DNA from 3 places in the Aquabacterium sp. UBA2148 genome. Region 1 is predicted to be linked to each of the others. Evidence: predicted binding sites of a transcription regulator. Region 1 holds the regulator's gene; each other region holds the start of a gene.
What was found. The regulator FliA, encoded in region 1, starts transcription of late flagellar genes. The targets are predictions, from matches to a motif close to CTAAAGTTTNNNNNNNNNNNGCCGNTA.

Region 1 (4,462 bases):
GCCCAGGCCAGCCGTGCCGCCTTGTCAGACGAGCTGACGATGGACCAGATGGTGGCCCGCCAGGAAACCCCTCGCGCCGCTGCTCGCCCGGCTGCCAAGGCCCAGCCACAGGCACACGCACCGGCACAGGCCAAGCCAGCCGCACCGGTGGCTGCCCAACCCGACACCGCGACCCTGGAGGCCCTGCGCTCGGCTCAGGAGGCCAACACCACCTTGCTCGGCGAGTTGCGCGCCATGCGCGCCATGATGACCGAGCGCTTCGAGACCATGGCCTTCCTGGACAAGCTGGGCCGCACCCCCGCCCAGGCCAACCTGGCCCAGCGCCTGCTGGACGGCGGCTTCTCGACCGTGCTGATCCGCAAGCTGCTCGACGCCATGCCCGCCGACGTCAACAACGGCCAGCACGACGAGATGGAATGGGCCACCCAGGTGCTGCAGCGCAACCTCAACACCGCCGACACCGAGCGCGCCATCGAAGACCAGGGCGGTGTGTTCGCCCTGATCGGCTCGACCGGCGTGGGCAAGACCACCTCCACCGCCAAGCTGGCCGCCACCTTCGCTGCCAAGCACGGCGCGCAGAACCTGGGCCTGATCACGCTGGACGCCTACCGCGTCGGCGCCCACGAACAGCTGCGCGCCTACGGTCGCATCCTGGGTGTGCCCGTGCACATGGCCCATGACCGCGCTGCCCTGGAAGACCTGCTCGAACTCCTGTCGGGCAAGAAGCTGATCCTCATCGACACCGCCGGCATGGCCCAGCGCGACGGGCGCACCAAGGACCTGCTGGAAATGCTGTCCCACCCGGCCATCAAGAAGCTGCTGGTCATCAACGCATCGGCCCAAGGCGACGCCATCGAGGACGTCATGCACGCTTATCACGCGCAGCAGTGCTCCGGCGTCATCCTCTCCAAGCTGGACGAGGCCGTGAAGCTCGGCCCGGCGCTGGATGCGTTAATCCGTCACAAGCTCAAGGTCCTGGGCGTGGCAAACGGCCAACGCGTGCCCGAAGATTGGCACCGACTGTCCGCACAAGCCCTGGTGCACCGCGCGCTGCGCGCCAGCCTGAACCCGGCCTACCGCCTCGATCCCAACGAGGTCAGCCTGATCCTGGCCACGCCCTCGATGCCCGAGATGCTGCAGCAGTCTGCCCGCGCTGCCACCGCCACCGCCTGACCCACACCGAGCCGCCCTCCATGGTCCGACCCGTGCGTTCTGCCCTCCCAGCCCAGCCTGTTGACCAGGCCCAGGGCCTGCGCCAGATGTTCGCCGCCCGCGTGCTGCGTTTCATCCCGGTGGTGGCCAACACCCGCTCCAGCGCCGGTGGCCTGGTGCTCGAGCGCCTGTGCGCGGCCTACGCCGCTTGTGGCCTGAGCACCCTGGTCGTCGATGCGGGCGAGCAGGCGAGGGCGCCCAGCGAGCTCGCCGAGTTCGACCTGTCCGAAGGCATCGAGCGCCTGTCGGATCACGTCAGCTACATGGCCGCGCGGGGCTTGCCCCTGAAGTTCGCCGACGCCCGAGGCTCTTGCTCGACCCTGCTCGACGAACTGGCCGATGCCTCCGCCCGCAGCGACGTGGTCCTGCTGCACGCCTCCGCCAGCGAGCTGGTGCGCATCTTTGGCGACCGCTGCCGAGGCCACAACCTGCGCCCCCTGGTCTTCACCAACGACCTGGCCGAAGGCCTGACCGACGCCTACGCTGCCGTCAAGGTGCTCAGCCAGCGAGGAGGCTGGATGGCCTATGACCTGCTGATGTGCGCCCCGCGTCGCAGCCAGCAGGCCGACGAAGTCATCCGTCGACTCGCGCGGTGCTCGGACCAGTTCCTGGGGGCTGCGCAACGCGTCGCCCTGCGCCTGGACCCCTTCGAGCCCGCCTCGATCGACCCCGACGCCCGCTTCATGGAGCTGGCCGCCGGCCTGCTGCGCTGCGCCTTGCCCCACACCCTGGGTGAGACCGCTTTCGACCACCTGTTGTCGCCCGGTGCAGCCCTGCCTGCCCGCGTGTCACCCGTACTCAACTGAAGATGCTCATGGAGCCCAGCATGTCCAGCACGTACACCGCCAAAGGCCGTCTCGACGTCGACTCGATGCTGCGCCAGTACAGCCCGCTGGTGCGGCGCCTGGCCCACCAGATGATCGCCAAGCTGCCAGCCAACGTCGAAATCGACGACCTGATCCAGGTGGGCATGATCGGCCTGACCGACGCCTTGACCCGCTTTGACGCCGGGCAGGGGGTGCAGTTCGAGACCTTCGCCACCCAGCGCATCCGTGGCGCCATGCTCGACGAACTGCGCGGCGCCGACTGGCTCAGCCGGGGCACCCGCAAACAGCAGCGCGACATCGAACGCGCCGTGCACAGCCTGGAGCAAAAACTCGGCCGCGCCCCGCAGGAAAGCGAGATCGCCAAGGAAATGGGCATGGCGCTGACCGAGTACCAGGAGATGCTTGGCAAGGTGCGCGGCACCCAGCTGATCTACCTGGAAGACATGAGCGGCGAAGATGGCGACAACGACTACCTCGATCGCCACGTCACCGACGAAGGCAACGACCCGTTGAGCTTGCTCGAAGACCACCGCATGCGCCATGCTCTGGTCGAAGCCATCAAGAACCTGCCCGAGCGCGAGCAGTACGTCATGAGCATGTACTACGAGCAGGACATGAACCTCAAGGAAATCGCCGCCGTGCTGGGCGTGACCGAATCGCGTGTTTGCCAGCTGCACAGCCAATCCATCGCCCGGCTGCGCGTCAAGCTCCGAGAGTGGTGACCTGAAGCCCGCCAGCTTCTGCTCCCTCGGGCGATGGCCTCCCTTCTGAAGAGGGGTGCCCATGTTGGCCTTGTTCAAAAAGCGCGAAACCGTGGCATCGGTTGCGCCAGCGGTCTCTGCCGAGCCCATGCGCTTGGAAGGGGCCGAATCCGTTTATGCGCTCGCGCAGGTGCTGCAGCGGGACTGCAGCGGCCTGGGGCTCGAGGCGGCGCAATTGCGCGGTGCCCTTGACGACTGCGCCGCCATCGCCACCGGTCAGACCACGGCCCTGAGCGGGCTGCAGGCGCAGGCGCACCAGATCGCGCAAGCGCAACAACGCATCCAGTCCGAAACCGCGCAAAGCCAGCAGGCCATGCAGCGCGCCCGCGCCAGCGTCGAGCACGTGGGCCTGGAGGTCTCCGGGGTGGTCAGCACCCTCAAGCAAGTCTCCGAAGCGGCCAGCCAGATCACCCAGGTGGCCTTGCAGACCCGGCTGGTGGCCTTCAACGCCTCGGTCGAGGCCAAGCGCGCTGGCGAGGCCGGGCTGGGCTTCTCGGTCGTGGCCGACGCGGTCAAAGACCTGTCCACCCAGGTCGAATCCATCTCCAAGGCCATCATGGGCACGGTCGCCTCGCTGGACCAGCGCATCCAGTCGCTGGCTCAGGACTTGCGCGTTGACGTGCCGGTGGACGCCAAAGCGGACCAGGATCGACAGGTGCACCTGGCCCTGATGGGGGCCGAAAGCGCCGTGCAGCGCATCGTCGAGGCCGCCAGCGCCAGCGTGGGGTTGAGCCAAGGGATCCAGACGCAGGTCGATGGCATGGGGCAGGAGGTGCAGACCGTGCGCGACGCCCTGGCCGACGCCTCCAAGCGCAGCGAGCGCGTGCTGGGCGTCTCCGAGCGGCTCATGGAGGTCATCGCCACCTGCGGCGTTGAAACCGCCGACACCCCCTACATCCAGCTGGCCCAGCAAGTGGCCGGACAAATCGCCGAACGCCTGGAGCAGGCCCTGGGCTCAGGGCGCATCAGCCTGACGCAGCTGTTTGACGAGCGCTACCAGCCCCTGGCCGGCAGCAGCCCCGCGCAACACAGCGCCCCGTTCAATGCCCTGACGGACGACCTTTTCCCGGCTTTGCAGGAAGCGGCCCTCAAGGCCCTGCCCGAGGTGGTCTTCTGCATCGCGGCAGACCGCAACGGCTACATCTCCACCCACAACAAGGTCTACTGCCATCCGCAACGGCCTGGCGACGTGGTCTGGAACACCGCCAACAGCCGCTGGCGTCGCATCTTCAATGACCGCACAGGCCTGGCCTCGGCCCGCAACACGCGAGCCTTCCTGCTGCAGACCTACCGTCGGGACATGGGGGGCGGCAAGTTCGTGCTGCTCAAGGAAGCCTCGGCACCCATCACGGTGCAGGGTCGCCACTGGGGTGGCCTGCGCCTGGCCTACCGGTTCTGAGCCTGCTCAGCCGATGCGGCCGAGCAGCAGGTACTCCATCAGGGCCTTCTGCACGTGCAGTCGGTTCTCGGCCTCGTCCCAAACCACCGATTGCGGCCCGTCGATCACCTCGGCTTCGACCTCTTCGCCACGGTGGGCTGGCAGGCAGTGCATGAACAGCGCATCGGCTGCGGCCACGCCCATCATTTCGGCGTCCACGCACCAGTCGGCAAAGGCCTTCTTGCGCTCCTCGTTCTCGGCCTCGAAGCCCATGCTGGTCCACA
Region 2 (4,596 bases), on a different contig from region 1:
GCGTGGCGCCGACGTGCTGGTGACCGTGGACAACGGCATGGCCAGCCACGAGGCCGTGACGCTGGCCCGCGCCCAGGGCATGAAGGTGCTCATCACCGACCACCACCTGCCCGTGGTGCTGGACGATGGCTCTTTCAGCCTGCCAGACGCCGACGTGATCGTGAACCCCAACCAGCCGGGCTGCCCCTTCCCCAGCAAGGCCATGGTGGGCGTGGGCGTGATGTTCTACGTGCTGCTGGCCTTGCGCGCCGAGTTGCGCCAGCGCGGTCGCTTCGACGCTGCCAGCCAGCCTCGCATCGATGCCCTGCTCGACCTGGTGGCCCTGGGCACCATCGCCGACGTGGGCCGGCTCGACGAGAACAACCGCCGCCTGGTCAGCCAGGGGCTCAAGCGCATCCGCACCGGCCGCATGCAGCCGGGCATTGCCGCGCTGTTCAACGCCGCAGGCCGCGACGCCTCGCGTGCCACCAGCCAGGATTTCGGCTTTGCCCTGGGCCCCCGCGTGAACGCCGCCGGCCGCCTGGCCGAGATGGGCCTGGGCATCGAGTGCCTGCTGACCGACGACCGGCGCCGCGCCACGGAGCTGGCCCAGCAGCTTGACGCCATCAACCGCGAGCGGCGCGAGCTGGAGTCAGGCATGCGCGAGCAGGCCGAGCTGCGCCTGGACTCGCTGCTGCCTGAAGGCGAGCCCCCGGCCGCCATCGCCCTGTTCGACCCCGAGTTTCACGAGGGGGTGGTGGGCATCGTGGCCTCGCGCCTGAAAGACCGCCTGCACCGCCCGACCTTCGTCTTCGCCATGGGCCAGGACGGTTTGCTCAAGGGTTCGGGCCGTTCCATCGCAGGCTTTCACCTGCGCGACGCGCTCGATCTGATCGGCAAGCGCCACCCTGGCCTGCTGCGCAAGTTCGGCGGCCACGCCATGGCGGCGGGCTGCACCATCGGCGAGGAGGATTTCGAGGTGTTCGAGCAGGCCTTGGTGCGCGTGGCCGAAGCCGGCCTGGACGCCAGCCTGCTGGCCCGCCAGTTGCCCACCGACGGGCCGCTGCCGCCCGAATGCTTCACGCCCGAGGCCGTGGCGCAGCTCGATGAGGCAGTATGGGGCCCGGGTTTCGAGGCGCCTGTGTTCAGCGACGAGGTGGAGGTCATCACCCAGCGCCTGGTGGGCACGCGCCACCTCAAGCTGAGCTTGCGCATGCAGGGCACGGTGCGCGACGGCATCTGGTTCGGGCGCAGCGAGCCTCTGCCCGCGCGGGCGCAGCTGGCCTATCGCCTCAGCCTGGACGAGTTCCAGGGGCGACAGCGCGTGCAGATGGTGGTGGAAGGCATGGCCGACTGAATCGGCGGCGACACAGCGCCAACGCTCCGGACGCCTAGAACCCAGGCGCCAGCGAACCCCCAGGCTTCAGCGGTAGGCCTGCAGGGCGCGGGCCGTGGCGTTGGTGGCCGGGGGCGCGAACGAGGTGCTTTCACCCGGGAACAGCATCCCCAGGGTGCGACCGAACGAGGCCGTGGCCCGGTGAACCGCCAGTTGCTGCTGCATGCAGCGGGTGCGTGCCAGCATCAGGCGCTGCACCAGTTCAGGCGACAGGGACTCCCCGCCACCTTGGCGCAAGCTGGCCAGCGACGCCGCCAGGCATTGTTGCAACAGCTGGGCCTGCCCATCGATGCGCTCGGCATCGCCCGATGCCAGGGCCTCGTCCAGGGCGGACAGGTGGGCATCGACCTCGGCCAGGCAGGCCGGGGTGTCGAAAGCAGGCGCAGCGTTGCGAGCCATGTCGTCAGGCCGGACCGCGTTGCAGCAGTTCCTTGGCGTTGCTGATCAGCTTGTCAGCGATCACCTCGGCGTCGACCTGGTAGCTGCCGTCGTCGATGGCCTGCTTGACCTTGGAGACCTTCTCCATGTCAACGACGCCATCTCCGCCAGCCATCAGCCCCGTCGCAGAAGTGGACAGCGTGACTTTTGCGCTCTGAGTGACGGGCCCATCGGTGGATGATGCTCGTCCGGAAGCATTGGTCGATGCGGCGCCTTCCGTGCGGCCGTTGACGGCGCCAAGCGCCTTGTCAAGGGGATTGCCGATTTTCATGATGTACTCCTAAGACCCGGCGTTTGCCGAGTGGTCACATCCGCGATATCGACGCGGCCTCGGAAAGACTTTAGCCTCGAATGAGGTTTCCCCCCGACCAAGGGGGGGCAATTTGAAAGATTTTGTCTCTGGAGGGGGGTCAAAGTGTCACCTCCACGAGGCGCTCACCCACCGGCTGACCACAAACAACGCGTCCCTGTTCCGTTCGGACGCGGGCGCAACGCCCCTCGTCGCCAGGAGCCAGCGCCACGCCCTCTGCCGCCACCATGAAGCCAGGGCCTTTGACGTTCAGTCGGACCGGATCGCCTGCGGCGAACCAGCGACGTGAGCGCACATCGGCCTGGCGCAGGCTTTGACCTGGTGAAATCGAACGCTGAACGGCCCGCCCCACGATGTCCGTTGGGCGAACCAGGGCGGGCGAATCCGAGGCGGCGAGGTCAACCTCGGCCCGAGCGACGTCCGACGCCGACACGATGCTGCCAGGACGCAGGGGCACGGTCGCGACCAGCGCCTGCCCCCAGACCTTGACCTGCACCGGCCAAAAAACGTTCCAGCGCACCGGTCCCTGCTCGCAGCGCAGGCCCACCCGCGTGCGCCCCCAGAGTTGGGCGCCGCCCGGCAGGTAGGCCTTGACGCGGTCACACGGCGCCAGGCGGATGCGGGGATCCAGCTGCCCCAGGCTGACCTCGACACGCCAAGGGGGCGTCTTGTCAGCCTGACGATGCTGGGTGTCTGCCGGGCCCTCGCGGCCTGGCTCGGCCTGGTGCGGCAAGGGTTGCTGCTTGAGCAGGCTTTCAACCTGCGCCTGCAAACCCAGTGTGGAGGCATTGCCAGGATCGGCCTGGGCAAAGGGTGCCCCCGCCAGACAGAAAACCAGGGTCAACGCCAGCTGGGCCCAGGCACGGGCCAGCCCGAGTGGGCGGCACGCGTGCGGGCTGTTGGCGGTGACGGGGTTCGGGTCCATGCCGCCAATTTAGTCAGCGGGCGCATCGCGCAAGGGCGGGAAATGAGGCCCGTTTGACGCGCTATTTCGGCTCATGTTCCGGCTCGCAAGGATCAACATCCCCTTCAAGCTGCGTCGACCTGCATCCCGGACCTCCGGGAGCAGCCCGCCGGAGGGATCCCACCATGCTGAACAGACTGACCGATTCGCTGAACTTCCAGGCCACCGCGCTCACGCTGCGGTCCGAGCGCCAGCGCCTGATCGCCAGCAACATCGCCAACGCCGACACCCCCGGCTACGTGGCGCGTGAATTCGATTTCTCGCAGGCTTTGAGCCAGGCCACCGGGCAGCGCTCAGCTGGCACCAGCCCCCTGGCGCCCAGCGCCGTTCGCCTGAGCAGCGGCCACGCCGGCCACATGGGCCTGGACGGCAAACCCGCTGGCGCCAACGCCGACCCGGCCCTGACCTACGCCACCAACGCCCAGACCAACCTCGACAGCAACACCGTGGACATGAACCGCGAACGCGCCAGCTTCGTGGACAACACCGTGCGCTACGAGGCCACCCTGCGCTTCATCAACGGCACGGTGCGCACGCTCAACACGGCCATCACCGGCCAGTGAGGCCCTGAGAGGAGACCAGCATGTCGATGTTCAAGATCTTCAACGTGGCAGGCAGCGCGGTCAGCGCACAAAGCCAGCGGCTCAACGTCGTGGCCTCGAACCTGGCCAACGCCGACACAGTCGCAGGCCCGGATCGCCAGGCCTACAAGGCCCGCCAGGTGGTCTTCAGCACCACGCCCATGGGCGATGTGGGCACCGCCGGCGTCAACGTCTCGCAGGTCACCGAGGACAACACCCCGGGCCGCCGCCAATTCGACCCCAAGCACCCGCAGGCCGACGCAGAAGGCTACGTCACCTACAGCAACGTCAACGCGGTCGAGGAGATGGTCAACATGATCTCCGCTTCGCGTTCCTATCAGAACAACATCGAGGTCATGAACACGGCGAAGTCGCTGCTGAGCAAGACGCTGCAGATGGGACAAGGTAACTGATCATGACCACCGCCGTCACCAACAACACCGCTGCCAGCAGCTCTGGCCTGGCCGCGACCGGCAACAAGTCGACCTCGAACGCCGACGCGCAGGACCGCTTCCTCAAGCTCCTGGTCACGCAGATGCAGAACCAGGACCCGCTCAACCCCATGGACAACGCCCAGGTGACGAGCCAGATGGCCCAGATCAACACGGTCACGGGCATCGAAAAGCTCAACACCACCATGAGCGGCATGAGCACCAGCATGGCCAGCATGCAGATGCTGCAGGGCTCGTCGCTGGTCGGCCACGGCGTGCTGTTCGAGGGCAACCAGCTCTTCGTCAACGAGGGCAAGGCCTCCGCCGGCTACGACCTGGCCGCCGCAGCCACCTCGGTGCGCATCGATGTGCTGAACTCGTCTGGCACGGTGATCGACTCATTCACGCAGACCGGCAAAGCCGCTGGTCGGCAGGGCTTCGACTGGACACCGCCGGCTGGCGTGTCCACCAGCGGCCTGAAGTTCCAGGTGACCGCC
Region 3 (7,985 bases), on a different contig from region 1:
GGCTGGGTGGACATCGGTTCGTCCTTCCTGCCCTCGGACATCGTCTCGGCCTACCTGTACGCGCAACTGGAGGTGCTCGACACCATCCAGGCTCGCCGCAAGGCGCTGTGGAAGCGATATCACGACCAGCTGGCCGCCGCCCTGCAGCGCCACGAGGTCGAGGCGCCCTACATCCCCAAGTGGGCGACCAACAACGGCCACCTGTTCTACATCGTGTGTCGTTCGCTGGAACACCGCACCTGCGTGCTCGAGAAGCTGCGTGCGGCCGGCATCCACGCCGTCTTTCACTACCTCTCGCTGCACAGCAGCCCCTACTTCCAGCAACAGCACGACGGCCGCGCCCTGCCTCACAGCGACCGCTTTGCCGACTGCCTGCTGCGCCTGCCGCTTTACTACGAGATGACGGACGAGCAATGCGATTTCGTCTCCGACACCCTGCTTGACGCGCTGCAGCGCTGCTGAACCCCCTTCCAGATAGGAGCCCGCCCATGAAAGTCCTGATCAACAACCGAGACCTGATCTACAAGATCGTGCGTGGGTGCTTCGACGCCGTCGGCACCAAACCCTGGGCCGCCGAGCTGGGCGTTCTGGACGGCCGCAACGCCGAGGTGATCGACCAGATCATCGCGCCGTAAAAGCTGTTCCTCGTTGACGCCTGGTCCTCACAGGCCTTTGACGACTACCGCCGAAACAACCGCCACCGCCCCTGGGTCAACGACATCGACAGCTTCACCAACTACTTTGGTGGACCGGTGTCGGAGCAGGCCACGATGGACCGCCTGCACGCCAAGGCCGTCGAGCGCTTCCAGCACAAGCCTCACGCCAGCGTCATCAAGAGCCCCACCCTGCCGGCGCGCGAGCACCTGGGCGCCCTGCTGGGCGATCGCAAGCTCGACTACATCTACGTGGACGCCAGCCACCAGTACGAGTCGGTGCTGGACGACCTGATGTTCTATGACAGCCTGCTCGGCCTGGACGGCATGCTGCAGCTCAACGACTGCTGCCACTCGCCCGCCGGCGTGCGCCAGAACCTGGGTGTGCTCGAAGCCACGCTGACCTTCATGAAGATGGCCGACTTCATGCCCGTGATGATCACCAACACCGACTGGTCGGACATCCTGCTGGTGCGCCGCAAGAGCGGCATCGACCAGGTGCTCGACAAGATCGTCGAGATCAACGACGTGACCTACGTCGAGGTGCCAAGCCAGTTGCTGGGAGCGCTGCATGTCAAGCAGGGCAAGCGCACCAACCTGAGCTTTCGCTGACAGCCGCTGATCAGGCAGCACAAGCACAAAGGCCGGGGAGACCCGGCCTTTCTCATTTCGCTTGGCACCCGGCGTCGCGCCGGGCAAGGGTGGTCAAGCCGCAGGCAAGGCCTCGGGCACCAGGCCCGCGCGTTGTCGCTCGATCATGCGCACCAGCAGCGCCTCGTACTCGCGCGCAAAACGGGCGCTGTCGAACAGCGGGCTGTCTTCGCGCGCCTGGTCCAGGCGCTCGCGCATGGCCTGGCGGCGCTGCGGGTCTCGGGCCAGCTCGACGATGGTGCGGTGGTACTGCCGCGTGTCGGTGCAGATCAGCTCGGGCAGGCCCACGGCATTGAGCAGGCTGCCAGCCACGCGCGAGGCAAAGGTCTGCCCCATGAGCGTGACCACGGGCAGGCCGGCCCACAAGGCGTCGCTGGCGGTGGTGTGGGCGTTGCAAGGCCAGGTGTCGATGAACAGGTCGGCCAGGCGAACGCGGCTGATGTGGGGACCCAGGTCCCACCGTGGGGCCCAGAACACGCGCTCGGCACCGATGCCGCGCTGCGCCAGCTCCTCCAGCAGGTGTGGCTTGGCCTGCCCGTGCCAGTCAAGCAACCAGAGCACGGCCTCGGGCAAGTCTTTGAGCACACCCACCCAGGTGTCGAGCACCTCGGGGTTGATCTTGTAAGCCTGGTTGAAGCCGCACAGCACCACCGCGTCTTCGGGCAAGCCAACCTGGGCGCGCGTCATCGGCTGGGGGCGGGGGCGCTGGCGGTCATTGGGCTGGTAGCACAGCGGCATCTGCGCGATGTGCTCGGAGAAGTTCGGTGCGTGCGACAGCGGCGTGACCAGCGGGTCGCCCACGATGTAGTCGATGAACGGCGCGCCCGTGGTGCCAGGAAAGCCCAGGAAGGCCGCTTGCAGCGGCGCCGGCCTGCGCGCCAGCACGCCCATGCGGTTGCCGGCGGTGTAGCCCTTGAGGTCGATGAGCAGGTCCAGGTCGTCGTCGGCGATGCGCTGTGCGATCACGTGGTCGGGCTGGCCTTGCAGGTCCACGAAGTGCTCGACGGCCTTGATCACGCGCCGCCTCATGGCCGTGCCGTCGTCGCGGCCTGTTGAGTAGGCAAAGATCTCGAAGCGATCGCGGGCATGGTGCTCGAACACCTCGCACATCAGCACGCAGGTGGCGTGCTGGTGGAAGTCGCTGGACAGGTAGCCCACGCGCAGGCGCTGAGGATGCGAGGCCCGGCTCGGCCTGACCACGGGCTTGAGCCCCAGCCAGGTGTTGGACATGATGGCGCTGGCCTTGCGCTGGTGGAGCGGGTCGTCCGTCAACGTCACGTGGGCAAAGGGGGCCGTGATGATCCGGGCGTCGTCGGACGCGGCGGTCACCAGGTTGCGCAACTGAGCTTCCTGCTCGGCTGCCTGTGGCCAGCGGCAGTTCTCTCGCTCGGCGTAGGCCAGCATGCCGTGCACATGCAAGGCGTTGGGCCCCAGCCCCAGGACCAGGCCGGTGCGAAAGCACTCCGACGCCTCTTCCTTGAGCTCGAGCTCATAAAAGGAAATGCCCATGCGGTAGTGCGACAGGGCATCGTCCATGCTGAACATGATGGCGTCCATGAAGGCCTGGATGGCCTCCTGGTGTTTGCCGGTATTTTGCAAGGCACAGCCCTTGGCCACCCAGTACTCGCGTGTGTTGCGCTGAGACTCCGGCATGGCCGCGAGCACCTGGAGGATCTCGGTGTTGCGCTGCAGGCGGTGCATGGCGCGCACGCGCATGAAAGCAGCCACCTCGGAGCCTGCCTCCAGCTCGGCCGCTCGGTCTGCATGCTTCAAAGCCTCTTCGAAACGCGACAGCTCCAGGCAGCAACGCGCTGCGTTGAGCCGATACAGCGGGTCGTTGGGCTGCAGCTTGACCGCGGCATCGAAGGCCAGCAGGGCAGGAACCCAGTCTTTCGCCTTCAACAGGGTGACGCCGCGTTCCCAGTGCTGACGGGCCTTCTGGGTTGATGCAGACTTGGGTCGGCTGACGACTTTCATGGGCTTCCTCGGATGGCAAGGCCCCATCGCGAGACGCTTCACGGGGCTTTACGAAGTCTATGAAGACGAGGGGCTAAAGAACCCGACAAGTGCGCCGAAAAGGGTCTGCATTTCCCGGACACGTCAAGCAGTCACTGTGCAAAGACCCGCCCAAAACGAGAAAAAAGACACTCAAGAAGGCGCCAGATCGGTCCGATACACCAACCAACGGGATCGAAAGGTTTCGGGGTCCGGTTAGCCGGCCAGAGCACTGAGTGGACTCACCACGAAGGCGAATGGGCTGACTAGCGTCGGGCAGGTCTCTCTGGAACGTCGAAAGACAGCCAGCACTTGTTCGCCGGCGCTATCGCCGGGTAGTAATCATCGCCAAAGGAACTCATCATGGGCAATTCAGTCAACACCAACGTCGTCGCTCTGAACGCACAACGCAACCTGAGCACCTCTCAATCCAGCCTGTCCATGTCGATGCAGCGCTTGTCGTCGGGTCTGCGCGTCAACAGCGCACGTGACGACGCCGCCGGCCTGGCCATCGCCGAGCGCATGGGCGCTCAGATCAAGGGCATGAACGTCGCGGTGCGCAACGCCAACGACGGCATCTCCCTGGCCCAAACCGCTGAAGGCGCGCTGGGCAAGATCGGCGACAACCTGCAGCGCATGCGTGAACTGGCTGTCCAGTCTCGCAACGCCACCAACAGCGATGGCGACCGCGCCAACCTGCAAAAGGAATTCAAGCAGCTGCAGGCTGAAATCGACCGCACGGTTCAAGGCACCAAGTTCAACGGCACCGCCCTGTTCGCATCCGGCGCCTCCACCACCCTGTCCTTCCAGGTGGGCGCTGGCACCGATGCCACCGACCGCATCGACATCGACGGCGCCGTGCTGGGTGGCGGCACCGCTGGCACCGCCACGGTGGTTGACTCCACCGCTGCAACGGCCACCGCCGACCTGCTGGCCACGGTGACCTCGAACTGGGACGGCACCAACGGCATCGCCATCGGTGGCGCCGCCTCCGGTGTGGCCACCAACATCGCCACGACCTCGCAGATCGACGACGCCATCAACGTCATCGACAAGGCCCTGGACACCATCAACGACCAACGTGCCTCCTTCGGTGCCTCGCAGAACCGCTTCGAAGCCGTGATCTCGAACCTGCAGACCAACATCGAGAACCAGACCGCCTCCCGCGGCCGGATCGTGGACGCAGACTTCGCAACGGAAACCGCGAACCTGTCTCGAGCCCAGATCCTGCAACAGGCTGGCACGGCGATGGTGGCCCAGGCCAACCAGCTGCCTCAGCAGGTCCTGTCTCTGCTGCGCTGATCTTCAGCCAGCCCGCGCCAGCCACCGCGCTGGCGCCCTCGGAAGCCGCCCCAGCCGGGGCGGCTTTTCCATTGGGTGCACAGGAATCGAAACAAGGGGCAAAAAGGCCTTCACATCCCGTTTTTGCCTCGGCTCGAATTGGTCGAACATCAGGGCACAGGTCAGAGGTAATCCGAAAGCATCTTTGGCCAGCTTTGCAAGAAAGCCGGCCGGCGTGAGCCGGGACTATCTCGATTCTTTAGGAGTGCAACATGCCCCAAACGATCAACACGAACATCGTTTCGATGAACGCACAGCGCAACCTGAACATGTCTCAGACGTCGCTGGCCACCTCGATGCAACGCCTGTCATCCGGGCTGCGCGTGAACTCCGCCAAGGACGACGCCGCTGGCCTGGCGATCGCCGAACGCATGAACACCCAGGTGCGCGGCATGAATGTCGCCATCCGCAACGCGAACGACGGCATCTCGCTGGCCCAGACCGCTGAAGGCGCGCTGGGCAAGATCGGCGACAACCTGCAGCGCATGCGTGAACTGGCAGTCCAGTCGCGCAACGCCACCAACAGCGATGGCGACCGCGCCAACCTGCAAAAAGAGTTCAAGCAGCTGCAGGAAGAAATCTCGCGCACCGTTGGCGGCGCGCGCTTCAACGGCAAGCCCCTCTTTGACTCGGGCGCCCCGACCACCCTGTCCTTCCAGGTGGGCGCCGGCACCGACGTGACCGACCGCATCGAAATCGAAGGCGCCGTGCTGGGTGGTGGTACCGCCGGCACCGCCACCGTGGTCGACTCCACCAGCGCCACGGCCGATCAGGACCTGCTGGCCACCGTGACGGCCAACTGGGACGGCACCAACGGCCTGGCCATCGGTGGCGCGGCCTCCGGTGTGGCCACCAACATCGCCACGACCTCGCAAATCGACGACGCCATCAACGTCATCGACGCCGCGCTGGACGTGATCAACGACAAGCGCGCTTCCTTCGGTGCATCGCAAAACCGCTTCGAAGCCGTGATCTCCAACCTGCAAGTCAGCGTGGAAAACCAGGCCGCAGCACGGGGCCGGATCATGGATGCGGACTTCGCGGCCGAAACCGCGAACCTGTCTCGCGCCCAGATCCTGCAGCAAGCCGGCACGGCGATGGTGGCGCAGGCCAACCAGCTGCCACAGCAGGTCTTGAGCCTCCTGGGTCGCTGATTCCGCCCGTTTTTCACGCCGGGACCCGACACAGCATCAAGTTTTCATGCCAGTCACCGATGAGCACGGCGTCCGGGTGGCCAAAAGTGCCTTCCGGGCGCTCTTGCATTGAGAGGAAGAAATCATGCCCTCACTCAGCTCAGTTGGCGTCAGCGGCACCGGCCTGGACGAGAACGTCATCACCAAACTGGTGGCGCTCGAAAAGCAGCCCGCCGACGCACTCACCACCAAGAACACCACGCTGCAAACCAAGGTTTCCACGTGGGGAAAAATCCAGAGCGCCTTTTCCTCCCTGAAGGACGCGGCCAACAAGCTGACCCAGTCCGACTTCTGGAAAGGCACCACGGCCACCTCCAGCAACGACGCCGCGGTGGGCGTGAGCACCACCAGCAGCGCTGCGGCGAGCTCCTACGCTGTCTCGGTCACCAAACTGGCACAGGGCCAGATGGTGGCCAGCAATGCCTTCACCGCTGGCAAGACGGCCCCGGTTGGCGAGGGCACGCTGCGCATCGAGCTGGGCACCTACGTCACGAACAACGCCGTGGCGCCTCCGGCCGTCACCTTCAACGCCAAGGTTGCCGCCACGGCGGTGGACATCGCCATCGGCCCCGGCGACAACACCCTGGAGAAAATCCGCGACCGCATCAACGGCGCCAACGCCGGCATCACGGCCTCGATCGTCAACGACGCATCGGGCAGCCGCCTGGTCATGCGCGGCGCCAACGGCGAGAGCAACGCCTTCAAGGTGACGGTGACTGAAAACGGCGCGGTGCCCGGCCTGTCGGCACTCGCCTACACCGCCGAGACCGGCGGCACCTCGGCCATGACCCGCAGCCAAAGCGCACAGAACGCCGAGGCCACCATCAACGGCCTGCTCGTTTCATCCGAGTCCAACACCCTCAGCGATGTGATGGACGGCGTCACCCTCACGCTCAAGCAGGCCACCACCACGCCGGCCAACATCACGGTCGCCACCGACACCGCGGCCATCAGCAAAGGCGTGAACGATTTCATCTCGGCCTACAACAACGTGGTCAGCACCATCCGCGTGCAGACCTTGTATGACGAGGCATCCAAGACGGCAGGGCCATTGCAGGGCGACTCCACCGCGCGCGGCCTGCTCAGCCAGATGCGCAACCTGATCACCAGCGACTCCACCGCCACCGCGTCGTTCTCCAGGCTCTTCGACATGGGCATCGTGACCAACACCGACGGCACGCTGAAGATGACGACCAGCAAGTTCAACGACGCCATGGGCAGCAAGCTGGCGGACATGCAGAAGTACTTCGCCAACAGCGACGATGTGGTGGCCGCCAACAACGGCATGGGCCAGCGCATCAAGAACCTGGCCTCCCAGATCCTGGACACCAACGGAGCGATCGCCAACAGCACCGATGGGCTCAAAGCCACGATCAAGCGCAACACGAGCAAGATCGACAGCATCAACGACCGCGCCGGCCTGTTCGAAGCCCGGTTGCGGCAGCAGTACACCGCCCTGGACGCCAGCTACAGCAAGCTCAGCGGCCTGCAGAGCTACGTGACCGCCCAGTTGGCTGCGCTCAACAAATCCTGAACCCAAAGTAGGGCCTGGATAGGCACTTCTTCCTGGGTCTGAGTGATCAAGGTTTGTCAGCAAACGTCGATAACTCAATCAACACGGACCAACCCGCAGAGTTTGAAGATGTACGCACCAGCCAGCCCCTTCTCCCGCCCCATCCCCGCCGGTGATCGCTCGATGTCCGGCCTGTACCGACAAGTGGGTGTCGAGACCAGCATCAGCAGCGCCTCGCCGCATCAACTGGTCAAACTGCTGCTCGACGGTTTCTTCGATGCCGTTGCCGAAAGCCGCGGCCACATGCGCAAGAAGGATGTGGAAGGCAAGACCAAGGCCATCACCCGCGCCATCCGCATCGTCGACGAAGGCCTCAAGGCCAGCCTCGACGCCAAGGCCGGTGGCGAGCTGGCGAACAACCTGCACAGCCTCTACACCTACGTGTGCCTTCGCCTGACCCAGGCGAACCTGAGCAACGACGAATCGGCCCTCGACGAATGCGTCAGCCTGATGGAGCCGATCCGCGAAGCCTGGGGCGCCATCACACCGGCCAACGCCGAAGTCGTGCGCATGGCCATGGAGGTGCGCGCATGAACGCCCCCGAACTGATCACCGCCCCCGATGAAGAAGTGGTGGCCG

Region 2: the regulator FliA is predicted to act here: its motif matches at 2,131-2,157, upstream of flgM (flagellar biosynthesis anti-sigma factor FlgM).
Region 3: the regulator FliA is predicted to act here: its motif matches at 5,830-5,856, upstream of fliD (flagellar filament capping protein FliD).

The regions. Positions count from the first base shown of each region.
Region 1 is NZ_DCXA01000182.1:3,985-8,446, reverse strand. Features, by position in the region: partial or broken gene flhF (flagellar biosynthesis protein FlhF) at 1-1,173, shown strand, start outside; gene B2W70_RS10200 (flagellar biosynthesis protein) at 1,206-2,018, shown strand; gene B2W70_RS10195 (RNA polymerase sigma factor FliA) at 2,039-2,761, shown strand; gene B2W70_RS10190 (methyl-accepting chemotaxis protein) at 2,823-4,199, shown strand; partial or broken gene B2W70_RS10185 (ornithine carbamoyltransferase) at 4,206-4,462, opposite strand, start outside.
Region 2 is NZ_DCXA01000018.1:6,546-11,141, reverse strand. Features, by position in the region: partial or broken gene B2W70_RS00910 (single-stranded-DNA-specific exonuclease RecJ) at 1-1,336, shown strand, start outside; gene B2W70_RS00905 (hypothetical protein) at 1,403-1,774, opposite strand; gene flgM (flagellar biosynthesis anti-sigma factor FlgM) at 1,779-2,084, opposite strand; gene flgA (flagellar basal body P-ring formation chaperone FlgA) at 2,224-3,048, opposite strand; gene flgB (flagellar basal body rod protein FlgB) at 3,213-3,650, shown strand; gene flgC (flagellar basal body rod protein FlgC) at 3,671-4,081, shown strand; partial or broken gene B2W70_RS00880 (flagellar hook assembly protein FlgD) at 4,084-4,596, shown strand, end outside.
Region 3 is NZ_DCXA01000142.1:17,583-25,567, reverse strand. Features, by position in the region: partial or broken gene B2W70_RS07795 (DegT/DnrJ/EryC1/StrS family aminotransferase) at 1-462, shown strand, start outside; gene B2W70_RS07790 (hypothetical protein) at 489-635, shown strand; gene B2W70_RS07785 (hypothetical protein) at 771-1,265, shown strand; gene B2W70_RS07780 (glycosyltransferase family 41 protein) at 1,359-3,281, opposite strand; gene B2W70_RS07775 (flagellin) at 3,663-4,601, shown strand; gene B2W70_RS07770 (flagellin) at 4,853-5,794, shown strand; gene fliD (flagellar filament capping protein FliD) at 5,919-7,367, shown strand; gene fliS (flagellar export chaperone FliS) at 7,476-7,940, shown strand; gene B2W70_RS07755 (flagellar protein FliT) at 7,937-7,985, shown strand, end outside.